4 regions of the Thalassotalea sediminis genome follow, and region 4 is predicted to be linked to each of the others. Evidence: predicted binding sites of a transcription regulator. Region 4 holds the regulator's gene; each other region holds the start of a gene.
The links. The regulator sigma-54, encoded in region 4, starts transcription at its own class of promoters, with help from an activator protein. The targets are predictions, from matches to a motif close to GTTGGCACGNNNNTNGNNT.
Positions count from the first base shown of each region.

Region 1: a site for sigma-54 is predicted at 3,205-3,223, ahead of QUE09_RS13590 (FlgO family outer membrane protein). Genes of this name have one in related genera too.
Region 2: a site for sigma-54 is predicted at 1,674-1,692, ahead of QUE09_RS05760 (DUF2884 family protein). Genes of this name have one in related genera too.
Region 3: a site for sigma-54 is predicted at 1,422-1,440, ahead of QUE09_RS02865 (PEP-CTERM sorting domain-containing protein). Genes of this name have one in related genera too.

Region 1 is NZ_AP027361.1:2,950,157-2,954,646, forward strand. Features, by position in the region: gene QUE09_RS13565 (chemotaxis protein) at 1-225, opposite strand, end outside; gene flgA (flagellar basal body P-ring formation chaperone FlgA) at 400-1,092, shown strand; gene flgM (flagellar biosynthesis anti-sigma factor FlgM) at 1,170-1,493, shown strand; gene QUE09_RS13580 (flagella synthesis protein FlgN) at 1,513-1,944, shown strand; gene QUE09_RS13585 (LPP20 family lipoprotein) at 2,020-2,487, opposite strand; gene QUE09_RS13590 (FlgO family outer membrane protein) at 2,497-3,162, opposite strand; gene QUE09_RS13595 (flagella assembly protein FlgT) at 3,422-4,490, shown strand, end outside.
Region 2 is NZ_AP027361.1:1,264,455-1,268,944, reverse strand. Features, by position in the region: gene QUE09_RS05765 (tRNA-uridine aminocarboxypropyltransferase) at 1-739, opposite strand, end outside; gene QUE09_RS05760 (DUF2884 family protein) at 839-1,633, opposite strand; gene lepB (signal peptidase I) at 1,877-2,533, shown strand; gene hpf (ribosome hibernation-promoting factor, HPF/YfiA family) at 2,590-2,946, opposite strand; gene QUE09_RS05745 (GNAT family N-acetyltransferase) at 3,087-3,596, opposite strand; gene QUE09_RS05740 (DUF3718 domain-containing protein) at 3,804-4,148, shown strand; gene QUE09_RS05735 (1-acyl-sn-glycerol-3-phosphate acyltransferase) at 4,275-4,490, shown strand, end outside.
Region 3 is NZ_AP027361.1:620,278-624,767, forward strand. Features, by position in the region: gene QUE09_RS02850 (type II secretion system protein) at 1-139, shown strand, start outside; gene QUE09_RS02855 (PilW family protein) at 139-894, shown strand; gene QUE09_RS02860 (pilus assembly PilX family protein) at 884-1,324, shown strand; gene QUE09_RS02865 (PEP-CTERM sorting domain-containing protein) at 1,496-2,134, shown strand; gene QUE09_RS02870 (DUF6701 domain-containing protein) at 2,347-4,490, shown strand, end outside.
Region 4 is NZ_AP027361.1:3,192,073-3,196,562, forward strand. Features, by position in the region: gene kdsC (3-deoxy-manno-octulosonate-8-phosphatase KdsC) at 1-207, shown strand, start outside; gene lptC (LPS export ABC transporter periplasmic protein LptC) at 204-770, shown strand; gene lptA (lipopolysaccharide transport periplasmic protein LptA) at 802-1,260, shown strand; gene lptB (LPS export ABC transporter ATP-binding protein) at 1,257-1,988, shown strand; gene QUE09_RS14615 (RNA polymerase factor sigma-54) at 2,043-3,551, shown strand; gene hpf (ribosome hibernation promoting factor) at 3,576-3,863, shown strand; gene ptsN (PTS IIA-like nitrogen regulatory protein PtsN) at 3,889-4,344, shown strand; gene rapZ (RNase adapter RapZ) at 4,360-4,490, shown strand, end outside.

The sequences.
Region 1 (4,490 bases), 240 kb from region 4:
CAGATCAATAACTGATATTGTTTGCCCACGTATGTGCGCAACACCTTTTACAAATTTATCTTGTTTCGGCAATAAGGTTAGTTTTGGGCAAGGCATAACTTCACGTACTTTAAACACATTAATGCCAAAGCGTTGACGACCCACTAATTTAAAAAGTAATAACTCAAGTCTATTTTGTCCCACTAACTGGGTACGCTGATTTACTGAGTCTAAAATTCCTGCCATAAAAACCTCTAATTATTTTCCTGCAACCTTTAACGGCTAAAAGGCATAATTCTTGATAGTATACTTAGTTATCATGTTTAGTGCCTATTTATTGACACTAAAGAACTTACATAATGCTCACTATTAAGCATAGACGAGTATTTCAAATTCCCTAGTATTTAGATTACAAAATTTATGAGCAAATTAAAGATATTTATCACTTTTTCAATTTTTAGCAGCTTACTTCTCAGCACATTAAATGCGAAGGAGTTTACACGCGAAGAAATTAAATTATTTGCTAAAAATTATGTGGCGCAACATTTACCCACCTCACAAGGCAGCAAACGAGTCATTACACCCGCGGATATCGATCCAAGAATACACATAAAACCTTGCTCGGTTCCGTTACAAGCGAATATACCTGAAAATTACTCAACGAGAAACGTCAATGTTAAAATTTATTGCGAAAGTTCAACACCCTGGAACATTTTTCTTCCCGTTAGAGTCGCTGAAGAGATTCCTGTTTTAGTTGCTAAAATTAAAATAGCTAAAGGTACTGTACTTGATGAAAGTAATGTTGCAATTGAATGGCGCCCTTTACATCAAACGCGCGGAGAGATTATACGCGACCCTGCAATCGTGCATGGCGCTCGAAGTAGAAGAAGCCTCACAAGCGGAGCCGTTATTACTAGACGAATGTTTTGTGTCGTATGTAAAGGGGAAAATGTTGTGATTAGTGCAATAACTGATAACCTAACAATAAAAACGAAAGGAACTGCGCTTGCGAACGGTGTTAGAGGCCAACAAATAAGGGTTCGCAATAACCGTTCTGGCAGAGTAATTACAGCAGAAGTTAAAACTATAAACCAAGTAGTGATTAATCTATAATAAAAACATTAAAGAAACTTATAGTTTTGCCGATAAAAAAGATAGACACAACATTTGATTGCCTATAGGGTTTTATTATGGCTATGAATATCAACAACTTGTCAAATACAGGACAAGTAAAACAAAAAGTTGAGCAACAATCTCAACTGAAACAGCAACAGTCGCAAAATATTGCAAATGCTGATCAAGCAAAAGCGACAAGTAAAGATTCTGTTTCTATTACACCACAAGCAAAGCAGCTTGGCGAATTGCAAAAGAAAGCCCAAGATGCGCCTGTCGTTAACCAAAAAAAGGTTGATGAGCTTAAAAAAGCAATTGCTTCAGGTGAATACAAAATAGATACAGAAAAATTAGCGGCAAGTATCGCTAGTTTCGAATTTAAACTGACTGAGTCAGTGTAACCTATGTTAAGGAAAGTAAGTGGCTGATAACATAAATTACCGTCAACTATTAGAAAAACAGTTTGCACAATTGCAGCAACTGGAAGCGATCATTGACGAAGAGCGACTTACTTTGCAAAGCAACTCTCCTGACGCGTTAACAGGAATCACCGAACAAAAAAATACATTATTGCTTGAAATTCAAACGTTAGACCAAGAATTTTCACAAAGTATGGCGTTTAGTGAGCAAAAAGCACGAGGCGAGTTGGACGAACTTTTATCGTCAATTGAACAAGCCTTATTGCGTTGTAAAGAGAAAAACCAAGTAAACGGTCATATTATTCAGCAATCGCAAATGGCTGTTGAACGCTTAAAAACGACATTGCTTCAGCAAAATGGCAAATCAACTGTTACCTACGATAAAAAAGGTAAAGCTTCTGGTGGATTAAGTAGCTTAGGCATAAAAGCATAGTAAAGAGTACGAATGATAAAAAGGCCTGACAATCTGTCAGGCCTTTTTATTTAATTTATCCAGTCCGAAATAAAGTTAGTAATATTTCACTTCTTTAATTTCTTTTTGTCTGTTATTTGATAAATATATGTCCCAAACATCTTTAAAATCAAGATGTAACTCCGTAGTGTAAGTATCTCCTACAGGGTAACTTTTGACCACCTTCGCCCCACGAATAATACCTTGTACAGAGGCTTTAAGGTGCTGATCTTCAACAATCAAATTACGCATTGTTGTGTTACCAGACAGCTGTTGACCGTAAACTTGTTCGGCGAGTTCAGCATATGCAGCAACTTTCGAGGCATTTATTGCCATCAACATCTTTTGTGTTTTATTTGACGACTTTTGTAAACTAATGGGCGCTTGACCAATCGCGGTAATTACAGGAAAAGAATCAGGCGTTACCGTCTGCCATTGTACATGTTTGTCGTAAACAGAACTGCACCCGACTGACACTAATGAAGCGCTCAAACATAGTACTTTGAAAAATGTATGTTGTTTCATAATGTCTGCCTATTGTTGAATTTTCACAGCTCTAGCTTCTTCCAGCATAGCTTCAGAGTCACGAAGAATCATACCGTCTTTTATCTTTACGTTTTCACTACGTTGCAACTCATCACCAATCACCCATTCAGGAATAAAAGATTGCGCAGTTGCAACTACAACACGAGACTGCATACCTATCATACGAGCATTTACCATTACACCACCATTTTGTTTCATCATGGTGCCGGTAACAACGTAGTCAATAATCTGACGTTCAGGTAACTCCTTCCAGTCGCGACTAAAAACATAATCACCTTCTTTAGTAACACGAATATGCCCTGTTGTTTTAAAATCAACAACAATTAAGCCATGACGTTGTAACTCGTGAACAAAGCTTTCTGATAGCTGGTTACCTAGCCAATTCGTCGACTCTAAATCAGCTAAGTGCACAAATGACGCGACAGCGACCGGTGTTTTAGGCGTAACAAAGGTACTACTTTGCAGCATTTGAAATGCTAATCCTTTTACCACATCATTAATCGCATGTTTGGGCAGTTGATAAGCGTCGATTTGACCTTTATCTCGATGTGCGGCTTGATAAAAGTCATCATCTGATTCGTTACTGCCGTTTAACGTCATAGTGCTGCACGACACTAACCCTGGCAGTAACATAAGCATTAACCAATTTTTCATTGAGCTCCCCTCAAATACCACTAAACTCTATTGTGAAACATAAAGCACAATTCACGCCAACTTTGAATTAACACGGTTAAAAATTAAGTATAGGCACAAAACCTGCATTAGCTTAATTTAATCATGTATGGGTCGAGCATTTGACACTCAGTAGCTACTTCAATTGAAATGTCTTATAACTACACTTAGTGTTAAGTACGCAGTAGCAAATAGATTACATAAAATGCAGGATCAAGGCCAAGATAGTTCAAGGTGAGCAATGCGATTATTAACCTTTACAATATTATTAGCGTTTTATTTGATAGTGAGCCCATTACACGCCCAGTGGTATGAATCACAAGGTCGAGCCTATGTTATCCAAGGCGATAATATAGCCGCGCGCACTCAAGCAATAGAAAATGCGTTAAAAAAAGCACTACTTGTTGCCGGTGCATCAGTATCAAGTGTTCAACAAGTGGTCAATGGATTATTGACACAAAATGAGATCAATATACGAGCAACGGGCAATATTAATGCGTTTGAACTTGTCGATGAAACGCATGAAGGTAATACTATCACCGTAACCATTCGAGCAGATATTATCCCACAAGCGCGGCAATGTTTTTCCGCTGATTACCGCAAATCAATGTTAGTCACTAAAAGTCACTTGGTTCATAGAGAGCAAGCTAATGTAGGTAGCATTTATGCATTAGATACTGCCATCATGAAACGATTATCTGATCATATAAAACAAGATGGCTCCTATTTGTCTCCTAAATTATCTGTAAAATCGAGTAGCGCATTTTCTCGATATAACAACAGCTTACAATTCGATAAAATAAAAGCCATTTCAATGTCTTTAGCAGATATGACAGATAGCCAATATGTTTTATTTTCTGAAATAGAAGATATATCGTTCGCAACCGATGAAGAAAATCCTTGGCGGTTTTGGCAAGAAGATATCTTCCAACGTTACTTTCAACTTCGCGTACATATTTTTAACGGTACCAATGGTGAAGGTTTATTTGAAAAAACTTACCGTAATGCTGCCCCCTGGCAATTTGGTAAGCGAGAACAAGTAGATCCAAACGCCAGTATCTTTTGGCAAAGTCAGTACGGGCAAATTGTTGATCAAGTGTTAATGCAAGTTATTACTGATATTGACGACAATATGATGTGCCAACCAACACGCGGAAAAATTGTACAAATTACCGGAAATCAAGTGCGGTTTAACCTTGGTAAACAGCATGGCGTACAAATTGGTGACGAATTTTCATTATTGCACTTACAAAACTTTATTGCTGATAATGGTCATTCATATGCTGGGTTCAATGTCAGCCCATTTAAAG
Region 2 (4,490 bases), 1.9 Mb from region 4:
TTTGCGCCTTATTTAAAAACGTTTGATATTCACTTTCAATACAGGGATCAATTAAGTTGCGTTGGCAAACACTTTTTCGATAACGAAATTCAAACAAACGACTCCATAAAGATAATTGTTCTGCAACTTCATATTCGGCATTACTAGCAAGTAATAATGTCGCAATTTCTGCAGTCGATAATTGAAAATCTTTTTCAGCTTTTCTTAATGTGTACTTTGAATCAAACTTTAGTTCATGAAGCACTGATTGCGTCAATGATATTACGGGTAACCTTTCTAGATAAGGGCTTTTTCGATACATTTTTTTGGCCTCACGCCAGCTACCGTCAAGTAATATAAATAACGGCTTTTTATTACTCAAGCCGCTAGGCACACTATGATGAACTGGAATATTCGAAGTAACGTACTCTTCTGGAAAAACAACATAGGGTTGATATTGAATATCGTGTAATAAGGTTAACAAATTAGCGTCGACATCGGTACGCTGCCATTGAAAAGCGTATGTTTCTTTTACCACATCAGCGATCAGGCGTCCGGTATTACTTGGTTTTAACACTTCACTATCATGCATTAACAACATAAAAGCACTTGCGGTTACACGAGACACACACAACTGGCAAATACAATTAACCTTTGCTACTTGGCAAAGCTCACACCTGATAACTCCTTTTCCTCTTGCATTAAAAGGCTTGGTAGAAATGGCTTTTCTTGAAAAATATAATTGATGAACGGCGTGCATTGCTTACCTATAACGAGAGTTAAAGCATTATTCTACGCTCTTTTATAGATAAATAAAAAAGGCATGTTATTTACATGCCCTTATTAAAAAATATTACCATTAAGCCTTTTTGTGTTGGCTATTGTCGACCGATACAACGTTAACCTTTGGCATTTCAGGAATAATTGATTTCAACTTTTCTTCTAACAAATCGATTTTTTCAATTGAATAACATAGTTTTTCACCACGTTGCTCGATGACATTAGCACGAGATTCCATTTCATATTCTATTTGCTCACCAAACTTTTCCATTTTATGCTCAAATGCATCCATATCACCACCAGCAAGCAATAGCTCTTGACCTACAGCAATAAGCAACGTGCCCATAGAGTTTTCAACTGTTTTTTCAACAATACTTTCAATTCGTTGTTCAAAGTCTTCACTTAAGAAATCTCCTTGAACTGTGCCATCTTCTTCTATTGTAAAGTTGTTAACATCAAAACGCTCATCAAGCTCTTGTTTTAACGAATAAAGCTCAGAAGATAAATCATTGCCAACTTTATTATCTTCCCCCAACAATTCGTCAAAAGCGATACTTACTCCTTCCGACGCTAATTCAATTGCATCAGTGGCTATTCCTTTAACCTCTGGTATTAACGCTTTAATTTCAGCTGCATATTGAGAAACAGCCTCTTGTTGTGCAGCATTTAAAGCAATAGTTTCACTATTGATAATTAGCGTACGACCATCAACTATTTTATAAATCGCTTTATCATGCTTAGTCATCGTAATAACGTTATTTTTTATGCTAAAGCCAGCATTTAAATCTACGTCACACGAATCAGTTGAAAAATGAGTATCATGTGCCATAGCACCTGTCGATAATAATACTGCGCATGCGATAATTGCTTTCATTCTTTTATCCTTTATCAATCAAGTTATTACAATTAAGGTAATACAAGTGAAATGCCAACTTTTAATCCATTGATATATAACGTTTTATAAAAAAACACACCTGTTAAATCATATCTATTTTGCTGTGAATTAGCCTAATAAACGAATTATTAGTTTTTTTAACTAACCCTAGAATAAACTTAATTGTAATAAATCGTTCAAAACTTAGACTAGATGATCATCACCACTCATAGGACTAGTTAGATGAGAACAACCATTGACAATTTTTGGCAAGAAAACAAAAAATTCGCGTTATTTTTATTGCTCATGCTCGTATTTAGAAGTGCTGTTGCAGACTGGAATGATGTTCCTACGGGTTCAATGAAGCCTACCATTATCGAAGGCGATAGAATTTTCATTAATAAATTAGCCTACGATGTAAACCTACCATTTTTTCAATTCTCACTAATAAAGCTCGCTGATCCTGATGTTAATGACATCATCATTTTTGAATCAAATGCGGCGGGGAAACGCTTAGTAAAACGTGTTATTGGTGTCCCTGGGGATGTGGTCGAAATGGTTGATAATAAGCTGATTATTAATCATCAGGCTGTTCGTTATCGCCGTATAAATCAATCAAATAAACAAGAAATGAACATGTATACGGAAAACATTATCGGACATACACATCACATTCAAACAACTGAAGAACATAATAACTATGGCAACTTCTCACCTGTTGTTGTACCTACAGATCATTATTTAGTATTAGGTGATAATCGAAACAACAGCGCGGACTCAAGAGTCATTGGTTTTGTGCCTAGGCGTGAGATTATTGGCAAGTCAACTCACGTAGTATTCTCGCTAGATTATGAACACTACTATTTACCAAGAATAGATCGCTTTTTTGCATCTATTTAAACTATAAATGCGCTCAAGGTAAAGGCCTTGAGCGCGAGGTTTTAAATAAGCATGAACTAATTTAAATTTAGAGCTTGTACTTTCTCATGCACAATATCAGGGGTAGTAACCATAGGTTTGTCATGTAATTTTGCTTTTAATTGTCCTTTACGATGTTTTAATGCTGCATCAAGCTTTTTCACAGATTGAGCAATGGCCGGATACATTACTTCTTCATTTGCCGACGCAACTACTGGCGCCCCCTCATAGTTAGTTGTCAACTCAACATGATGCTTACCGTGAGCCTTAGTAATGATGACCTCTGTAGAAATTAACGTAGGAAAATGATTGGCGATTTTTGCAAGTTTTTCTTCAATATGTGATTTTACAGAATCAGTAACGTCAACGTGATGACCAGAAACGTTTATTTTCATAGCTTTTCCTTTTTTGTTGTTACCTAACTATAAGACTGAGGGAAAATAGCCAAAACGCAAGTAAATTAACGTATTAATTTGATCACAATCAGCAAGTGTATATTATTGATACACTTTTAGCACAATAAATAACCTCCTTACTAAAGTGCACACTCAAACAGTACAACTTTTTGTTTTTGTGGTGGCAAAAAAATCTCTTTAACTCGCTCAAACCCTAACTTTGCCAATAAATTAATTGAACGTTTATTGTCAGGATTACAAATTGCCTGAAGTACTGACATACTCTGTTTTTGCTTAACATGTGCTAGAACACCATTAGCGGCTTCAAATGCATATCCTTTTCCATGATGTGCCTGTAGCAAAGCATACCCTATTTCAGGGTGTTCAATACCGTCACGTTTTATTAAACCGCACAGGCCAATAGGCGTATTACTCTCTTTAACAACAACACATAACAAACAAAAGTTGTAACGTTTAAACTGCTCAAGTGGTCCATTATTTATATAAGCTTTTGCCCCTGCAATATCGTTTACGTCTTTATCACCAATGTTTTGAATAAATGCTGGTTCATTCAGAAGTGACACAATCATTGGTGCGTCGTTATGGTCAAGCAGACGCAAAGTAAGTCGTTCGGTATTAATATTTTGCACGATATTTCCTTTATTACGTTTTGTCCATTTTCACAGTTATAATTTAACTATTTTTTAGTAATTATGACCAATTCGTTAGCTTTTTATATATATACGATGTATAGGCAAAAAACCAAAAAAAACACTAACCCATTGTTTATAATAAAAATTTTAAAATTGGCATTGTCACTGCAATAGTCTTATCGAAATATGAGCAGGAGAGTCACAATGAAATTATTCACAACTTTAGCAACCGTAGCAACAATTTCTTTCGCAATGGTAAGTTCAGTAAGCGGCGTTGAAATCACATCAGCAAAATTAACTGCTGGAGATAAAAGTACATCAACTAAAATATGTATGTCAGCAGCAAGCGGTAGTCGTATTGCACTATTAAAATCTGTCGAACAATCAGGTTATTCGCGCCAATATATCTACAAAAACTTAGCGTGCAATGAATTGCCGGTTACTGACTTTGTCGCACAATATGGTAAATCACCTGAAAAAATTAACGCGATGCTAAGTCGAGGACAATATAAAGGACAGGTAACTATTCAAGATGTTGTCGCGCCTTAATTAATATTCAATTCATATTCCCTTAGCACCAAATATTTGGTGCTTTTTTTTATCCATCATATTTTTTCCTCCTTTATTTTTCGTTATAATTTTACAGCCTAACAGTCTAATTTTTTTGAGTAATTAATGTTTGATGATATTCGTCCTTATCATGATAGCGAGGTTCGTTCAGTAGTACGTTCATTAATCAATGAACAAGAATTTATTGACGCAATTGCGACGTTTTCGTTGCCTAAACTTTTTGCGATGCTACCAACACTTAGCAGATATATTGTTAAATTTAAAATCAAGCAAAAAGCTAGAAAATTGACCAGCATCGAAGATATTCAGTTATATGTGTCA
Region 3 (4,490 bases), 1.3 Mb from region 4:
TGATAGTGATTTTAATGGCATTACTAGAGAAAATGGCGATACAGATGATAATCAGTATACGGCAAAGCTGATCACCGTGACTGTAACAACGCCAACAGGCTATGTGCAAACTTTTGCCACTTATCGGACTAATTACTGATGAAACATCACTTAACTAAACATCAGATGCGTGGCTTTACGTTAATCGAGTTAATTACGGTTATTGTAATCTTGGGGGTTTTGGCGGTTGGCGTTAGTAACTTCTTGAAGTTTGGTAGTAATATTTATGCTGAATCTACCGCGAGAGATAAGTTGATCAGTGGTGCTCGCTTTGCTGTTGAACGTTTAAATAGAGAAATTCGTACCGCATTACCTAATTCATTGTATAAAACGAACTCCGCTGGCGCCGATTGTTTACATTTTACACCAGTGTTAGCCACGAGTATTTATCTAGATATTCCCGTGTTACCTGAAAGTGCTGCGTCTGTTATAGACGTTGTTCCTTTTGAAGATGACGCTGTTGCCAATGCGAACAAGATTATTGTGTATCCTACAAACGTTGATGATGTAATAAGTACTTCTGGGAAAGTGCATAATTTTGCAAGTATTACCAAGCCGTCATCTTCAGCAACCTGGAACGTTAATTTTTCATCGGCAATACATTTTAAAACCGATTCGCCAACCAAACGCGCGTATTTTATCGCAGGAGAAACAGCGTTTTGTATTACCGCTAATGGCATACTGACACGAGATGGTGTGCCATTAGCAACAGGTATAAATCAATTATCTTCCAATATAGAGGTAAAGGAAGCAACGTTACAACGTAATAGCGTTGTTACGATTGCATTGCAATTTGAGCAAAATGGTGAGCAAGCATTACTTCGTAACCAAATTCAGGTGCCAAATGTTCCATAATGTCAATTTTTTACCAACACACAGTGCCAAAAGTCAAACAGGTAGCGCTTTAGTTATTGCAATTTTCGTTATTGTTGTGATGAGTTTGCTAGGTGTTGCCCTCGTCAAGATGTTGCGTACTAGCAGTAACACTGTTGTCTATGAAGTATTAGGCACGAGAGCATTTCAAGCAGCACAAACAGGCATGCAATGGCAATTACAGCAGATTTTCCCGCTCGATAATCCTGCACAAAGTTGCCCTGGGGGGAATCTTGAGCCAAGCATTGCTCATATTGATGGCTTAAAAAATTGTGGTTTTAAAACCCAATGCACACTTAACCCCGATGTCATCGCAGGAGCACAGTATTATACGCTTACAAGTACAGGTAGTTGCACAATTGATGATGTTACAACCTCAAGAACAGTTGAAGTACAAGCGCGAAGTTTATAACAATGTGTTTACATATAAATGTTGGTTTTCTTTACACCTATTAACACTTAGCGTAAAGGATAAAATTTAAGTTATTAATAAGTAATTATTTTTTAAATTAGGCATGAATTTTGTATAAACAAACTGACGTCGTTTTGATTGTATCCGCTTCATTAAGTAGAGGTCGTTTTAATGAACAAATTTATTAGCCTAATATTACTTTCTTTTTGTATTACATTTGTGTCCAACGCAACGTTGATCACTAATTTGTCGCAATTTGATCTTGAGAACAAGAACTATGTTAACGCCGAAGATCAGTTAACAACTGATTTAGCAGGTGTACATTATGTCTCATCTAATGGCTGGGATTATGCGTGGGCATCACCTGTAAATGCTGAATCATGGGGTACAAACACCTTACATGCACCGTTAGTGCAAGAAAATTGGCATTATGCGACATTAGAGCAACTGGTGTATATTTTTGAAGTGTTAACGCTTGATGCATTCACCTTAAAGGATGATCAAGGCACGATAACAGGTTACATTCATGCTGTGGAGTATTTTAATTCTGTATTTACGGGGTTAAGCCAAAACATACTTTCACAAGATACAGTCACCACAACAGATTTTGAAACTGGCATCATTGCCAGTGACCCAAATGGTGTGGGTTTACTACCTTTTTATTTAGATTTTGCCGATACTTTTTATGTACGTGAGTCTTCACTTGCACCTGAGCCTAATCAAGTTCCAGAGCCGACAACTGTGTTATTACTAGCATTAGGTGTGCTGCTTGTCGCTGGACGTAAGTTAAAATATTCTCTTAATATTTAGTATTAAACTATGTATGCGGCGTTTTACTGGTTATTGGTTGAACGCATATAGAGCCCCTTTTTCGTTTCATGAAAATTTTCCCCACGTTAGTGGGGTTTTTTCTTTTTGCATTTAAGCGCGCTTTAGCGAACAAATACAAGCTGTTACTTGTACTCTTGAGCAGTTAGGAGTAACGTTAAGTAAGATAAGTTTATTGCTGAAGTTGTTTAGTGATGCTCCGACAATTATGCCTTGCACTTTTATTGTTCATATTTGCTATTTCGCCTAGCTATGCGACTGACTGTAGTGCCATCTTTCCAGGGCCAACGACATTTGCCGTCAATGGTGGAATATCAATCAATAATTCAAGTACTTGCGATGGCGGTACTTGTTCGCCAGTTAATAGTTTTCCGACTCCTACAATCCCTTTTTATTCTGCCAGTGGCTTTTTTAATGCGACCAATATAACGGATGGAGTCTATCAGCATTTGTACTGGGGGCATTCTCAAGGAGCAACAATAACCTTTAGTGGCACTGGTACTGCGGTTATTTTTATCAATGGTAGTGCGACCATACAACAAAATACACGGATTAATGCTGGTGGTAGTCCTGCCAATGTTTTACTCATTGTCGCCGGCTCGTTAACCATTAATAGATTTGCTGAAATTAATGCCCATATTTATGCAGGAGGCAGTATTTCGGTCAACCGTAATGCTTATATTACCGGCTCAATTTCTGCTAACGGTGCTATGCAAGTAGACCAACAAGGTGCGTTTTTTTATTCTTCAGGCGATGCTGACAAACTTGATGGCCATGGTTTTTGTGAAGGTTCAGCCGCTTCTATTAATCATTATCAGATCCTTCATAGTGCGAATGGTCTTACTTGTGAAGCTGAAAGTGTTACCGTAAAGGCCTGCACTAATAGCTTTGATGGTACATGTATTGAAACAACGGAAAACGTCTCCTTAGATGTTATTGCACAAGGTAATAGTCATTCGGTAATCAAGGCGATTAATTTTACTGGAAATACCACCTTTGATTTGTCATACCGAGTTGCAGAAACTGCTACATTGTCTATTGATAACGCCAGTGTTGCGGCAAGTAATGGCTATGTGTGTAATAGCAATAACCCAAATGACTGTGATATCACGTTTAGTAATGCGGGCTTTAAAATTACCGGTTTTAATGATATCGAAGTGGCGGGTGAGCCAATGCAGAGCGGCGGTAATTCACGGATCTTTATTCAAGCAGTGAAAGATGATGACGGTGTTTGCCAAGGATATTTTGATAGCGCAGGTACGCGCCGTATTGATTTTGCACTGAAAGCAGCTAATCCTGCTTTGACGAGTGGGTTAGATTATAAAATTGCAAACAATACTGTACCTAAATATTTAGGTGCTCCCTCGAGTTATAGTGCTATAGATTTAGCGTTCGATAATGACTCTACAGCACAATTGCCGATCAATACTTATCATGATGCTGGTGAGGTACTTTTATATGCGAAACATGATATTGCGGCAACACCTGACAACCCTGCGGTTACACTATTTGGTAATAGTGAAATCTTTTATGTCAGGCCGTATGAATTCATTGTGAGTGCTAATACCGACAGCAATAATGACGGTACATCGCCCTTAATGAGCGCTGATATCAATGCAACTATTACCGAGCAGGCGGGGGCTGAATTTAATTTAAATATTCTGGCAGTTAATAAAGATGGTGATATTACGCCTAATTTTACACAACAAGTAGAGCTAGCTTTACAACGCATTTTACCCACATCCGACGGTGTTACAGGTACATTAACCGGGGATAACTTAAACTTAACCACGACGTTACCTGGCGATAATTTAACATATGCAACCTCTGCTTTTTCCTTCAATTCGGGCCAATATCAAAGTCTGAAAACAGCTACCGGCGCGGTTTATAACGAAGTAGGAAGTGTTAAACTTTACGTGCGTGAACAGCAAACGGTAAGTAATAGTAATAATCACGCCAGTGGACTAGCCACTATTGGTCGTTTTATTCCGGCTAAGTTTGTATTAACCCAGTCAAGTGTCACTAACTTTTGTACTGTGGCTGGTGAACCCATGAGCTATATGTCACAACCTGAAATCAAACTGGTTTATGAAATTACCGCACAAAATCAAGCTGGCGACACCACCAAAAATTATTTTGCTACCCTGGCGAAAGCAACTATTGATGTAGTAGCTGAAAATGCTGCTGTTGATGATGTTACTCATCGCTTGCGGGATTTTTCCGGCGTAGATTGGTATGACGGCGTTTATAAAAATGAAGATGATGGTGGAAGTGGAGGTTTGGAGTTTGATAAAGGACAGTTTGTTAGAGAAAGCTCGCCGGATGGCCCATTTGAGCA
Region 4 (4,490 bases):
GCTTATATTGGTGATGACATGCCAGATTTTGAGTGTATGAGTTATGTTGGCTTAAGTATCGCAGTAAAAGATGCTCACCCAAGTATTTTAGCTATTGCCGACTATACTACATATACCCATGGAGGCTTTGGAGCAGTTCGTGAAGTTTGTGATTTATTCATGCAAAGTCAAAATACGTTAAAGTTTGCCAAAGGCGCAAGTATATGAGTCGCACCCAGATATTTTCCTTATTATTCTTTGTCTTGACGGTCACAGCCTATAGCATTCTTGAATGGCATCACACAAAACAGGAAGATATCCAAGTGGTAGAAAACAACATTACGCCGGACTTCATTGCGGAATCCTTAAAAAGTGAAGCTTTTTCGCAAAAAGGACTATTAACGTATCGCATCGATGCGTCGCGTATGGAACATTACAGTGAATTAGCGGTCACACATTTTGAGTTTCCTAAATATACGTTATACCCAAAAGATAGCGACGCTCCCTGGAAAATAAGCGCCAATGAAGGCACACTTTATAACAGCAATCGAGTAAAACTGGAAAACAAAGTATTATTAATTTCAACGGATGAAAACAGTTTAATTAGAGAAATTCATGGAAAGTATTTAGAGCTTGACCTAAATACTAATATTATTAGCTCCGAGAACAGCATAAGAATCAAAGGTGTAGATTTTGCTATGCAAGGCACTGGCTTAATAATAGACTTAAACACGAAACAGGTAACTCTCACACAACATGAACAAACTATTTATCAACCGTCTACACACTAGTGTTTTATTTGTAAGCTTATATGTTAGTAGTATGGCTAGCATTTATGCCGCTGAAATTGATTTAAAACAAGAAATTAGTATTGATGCAACGAGACAAGCAGCGGATCTAAAAAACAAAATATTTAGCTATATCGACAATGTTGTAATTAAACAAGGTTCACTGATAATAAAAGCTGATCTTGTGCAAGTTATCACAGCATCAGATACAGATACAAAAACCTATATAGCAAAAGGAAAACCCGCTACGTTTAAGCAAACACTTGAAGATGGTACCCCCATTTATTTACAGGCGAATGAAATTAAGTATGAGCCTGCTAAGAATACCGTTACTATCTCAGGTGATGCGGAGCTCCGTCAAGAAGGCAGTAAAGTAAACGGTAGTGTTATTACTTACAACTTTATTACCGAGCAAGTATTAGCTAATGGTGAAGATGATCAGCGCGTTAAAACGGTATTACAGCCTAAGCACCTGGAAAAAAAGAATAAATGAGCAATGCAAAATTAAGTGCCGCTAACTTGGCTAAGTCCTATAAAGGGCGTATGGTAGTTAAAAATGTTGGTTTGGAAGTTAACGCAGGGCAAATTGTAGGTTTACTTGGTCCAAATGGTGCAGGAAAAACCACGTCATTTTACATGATTGTTGGGTTAGTAAATAACGATAAAGGTACAATAACGTTAAATGACGAAGACCTTACACTGTTACCTATGCATGAACGTGCGCGCCGAGGTATAGGATACTTACCACAAGAGGCCTCGATCTTTCGTAAGTTAACCGTTTACGAAAATATCATGGCAATATTGCAAACAAGAAAAGAATTAACAGACATAGAACGAGAAGAGAAGTTAGAACATTTAGTAGAAGAATTTAACATAGGGCACATTACCGAAAATTTAGGCATGAGCCTATCTGGTGGTGAACGTCGTCGTGTTGAAATTGCCAGAGCACTTGCAGCTGACCCAAAATTTATATTGTTAGATGAACCATTTGCTGGCGTTGACCCAATTTCTGTAGGTGATATAAAAAAAATTATTCTACACTTAAAAAATAAAGGCATTGGCATATTAATAACCGACCATAACGTTAGAGAGACACTCGATGTTTGTGAGCATGCTTACATTGTTAGTCATGGTGAATTAATCGCCCAAGGTGATGCAGATCAAATCCTTGCAAATCAGCAGGTAAGAGATGTATACCTCGGTGAACAATTCACGTTATAGTTATGATATGCTTTAGAAAAAATAAGATTTACTTGAAAGGATAAGAAGTAATTAATGCGCCCAAGTCTGCAACTCCGAATTGGACAACAACTTACAATGACGCCGCAACTCCAGCAGGCGATAAAGTTATTGCAGTTGTCCACCTTGGATCTACAACAAGAAATTCAAGAGGCATTAGAAAGTAATCCTTTATTAGAGGTGGACGAATCTGCTTCGTCTTCAGACGATAACCAACCCGATAACTTAGAAGAAGCCTTTTCCGCAAAAACTAATGACGAGACAATAAATAATACTAGTGATGGCTCGGAAGATTCAACACCAACCGTTGATGAAATCAGCACCACTGAAGCGATGGATAAATCAGACATTCCTGAAGAGCTTAATATTGATACGACTTGGGACGAAAGTTACAGTGCTGGTGTATCTAATACTGGTGCCGCCCCTGCCTCAGATGATTTTGTTTATCAAGGTGAAACCACAGACTCCATTCAAGATCATTTGCGTTGGCAAATGAAATTAACCCCATTTTCTGAAACCGATGAAGCCATTGCAATGGCAATTATTGATGCCATTGACGACGCTGGATATTTAACGGTTACAACTGAAGAAATCCTAGAGTCTGTTGGCGTCGATGACGTTGAATTAGATGAAGTAGAAGCGGTCTTAAAACGTATAAATATGTTTGACCCTATAGGTGTTGGTGCGCGTTCAATTGCAGAATGTTTAACGATACAGTTAAACCAGTTTGATAAAGATACCCCTTGGGTTAACGAAAGTAAGATCGTGATTAATGAATATATTGATTTACTTGGTAACCGTGATTATCGACAAATCATGCGTAAAACACGTTTAAAAGAAGATCAATTACGTGAAGTTATTCGGTTAATTCAATCATTAGATCCTCGCCCTGGTGATTCTGTTATTCAAAGTGATGATCAGTATGTAATACCTGATGTTTCTGTTGAAAAGAAAAATGGTCGTTGGGTTGTAGAGCTAAACCCTGATACTGCGCCTAAACTAGCGGTTAACCAGCAATATGCTTCTATGGCTCGGTCAATGAAAAATTCGAATGATAGTCAATTTATTCGTTCAAATTTACAAGAAGCAAAATGGTTTATTAAGAGTTTAGAAAGCCGAAACGATACCCTATTAAAAGTATCAAACTGCATTGTGCAAAGACAACAAGGTTTTTTTGAACATGGGCCCGAAGCTATGCGTCCTATGGTTCTGAATGATATTGCCGAAGCAGTAGATATGCATGAATCAACGATTTCACGTGTTACTACACAAAAATATATGCATACACCACGTGGAATTTTTGAACTTAAGTATTTTTTCTCCAGCCATGTCAGTACAGAAAATGGTGGAGAATGTTCTTCAACAGCTATACGCGCTTTAATTAAAAAGCTTGTAGCTGCCGAAGTACCTGCAAAGCCTCTTAGTGACAGTAAAATGGCTGAACTATTGGCTGAACAGGGAATCAATGTTGCCAGACGGACTATAGCTAAGTATCGAGAATCGCTAAGTATTCCTCCGTCTAACCAACGTAAAAGTTTACTTTAACTCTCTAGTAGAAGGATACAGCTTATGCAAATTAATCTTGCCGGACATCATGTTGAAATTACTACCCCAATGCGTGACATCGTGAACAAAAAATTTGCTAAGTTAGAGCGACATTTCGATCATATTAATAACGTATATGTCGTATTAACCGTTGAAAAACTTAGCCAAATTGCAGAAGCAACTGTGCATTTAAATGGCACTGAAGTGCATGCTAAAGCGGAAAACGACGACATGTACGCATCCATAGACTCCCTGGTAAATAAGCTCGATAAACAAATACTTAAATACAAGGGAAAAATTAATCAACACTAAGATTTATTGATTACTAATATCCACTATGAATTTTACCGACATCATTAAAGAAGACTGCACGTTATGTGCAGTCGAGGCTACAAGCAAAAAACGTATTCTTGAACTTCTTTGTAGCAAAGCCGCAGAGACAAACGATCAAGTAAGTACCTACAACTTATTAGAGAGTTTGATGCTAAGAGAAAAAATGGGGTCGACCGGTATTGGCAATGGTATTGCTATTCCACATGGACGTTTAACCTCTACCGATAAAGTTATGATTGTTATTGCCACAGCTCAAGCGCCAATAGAGTTTGATGCCATTGATAATCGTCCCGTTGACATATTTATCGCCCTATTCGTGCCAGAAGATCAATGCCAACAACATTTATCGACATTACAAAGTATTGCACAAGTATTTAGCGACAAGAAAATGTGTAAGCAAGTACGCAAGTGCGATAACAGTCATGAGTTATATCAACTTCTCAAATCTGCTGCTCACTAACCTAGGATTTCATCAATGAAACTTACCATTGTAAGTGGCCGCTCCGGCTCTGGAAAAACGGTCGCATTGCGCGTTTTGGAAGACTTAGGCTACTACTGTGTAGATAATATTCCCGTTAATTTGCTACCCGCATTGACGCATACCGT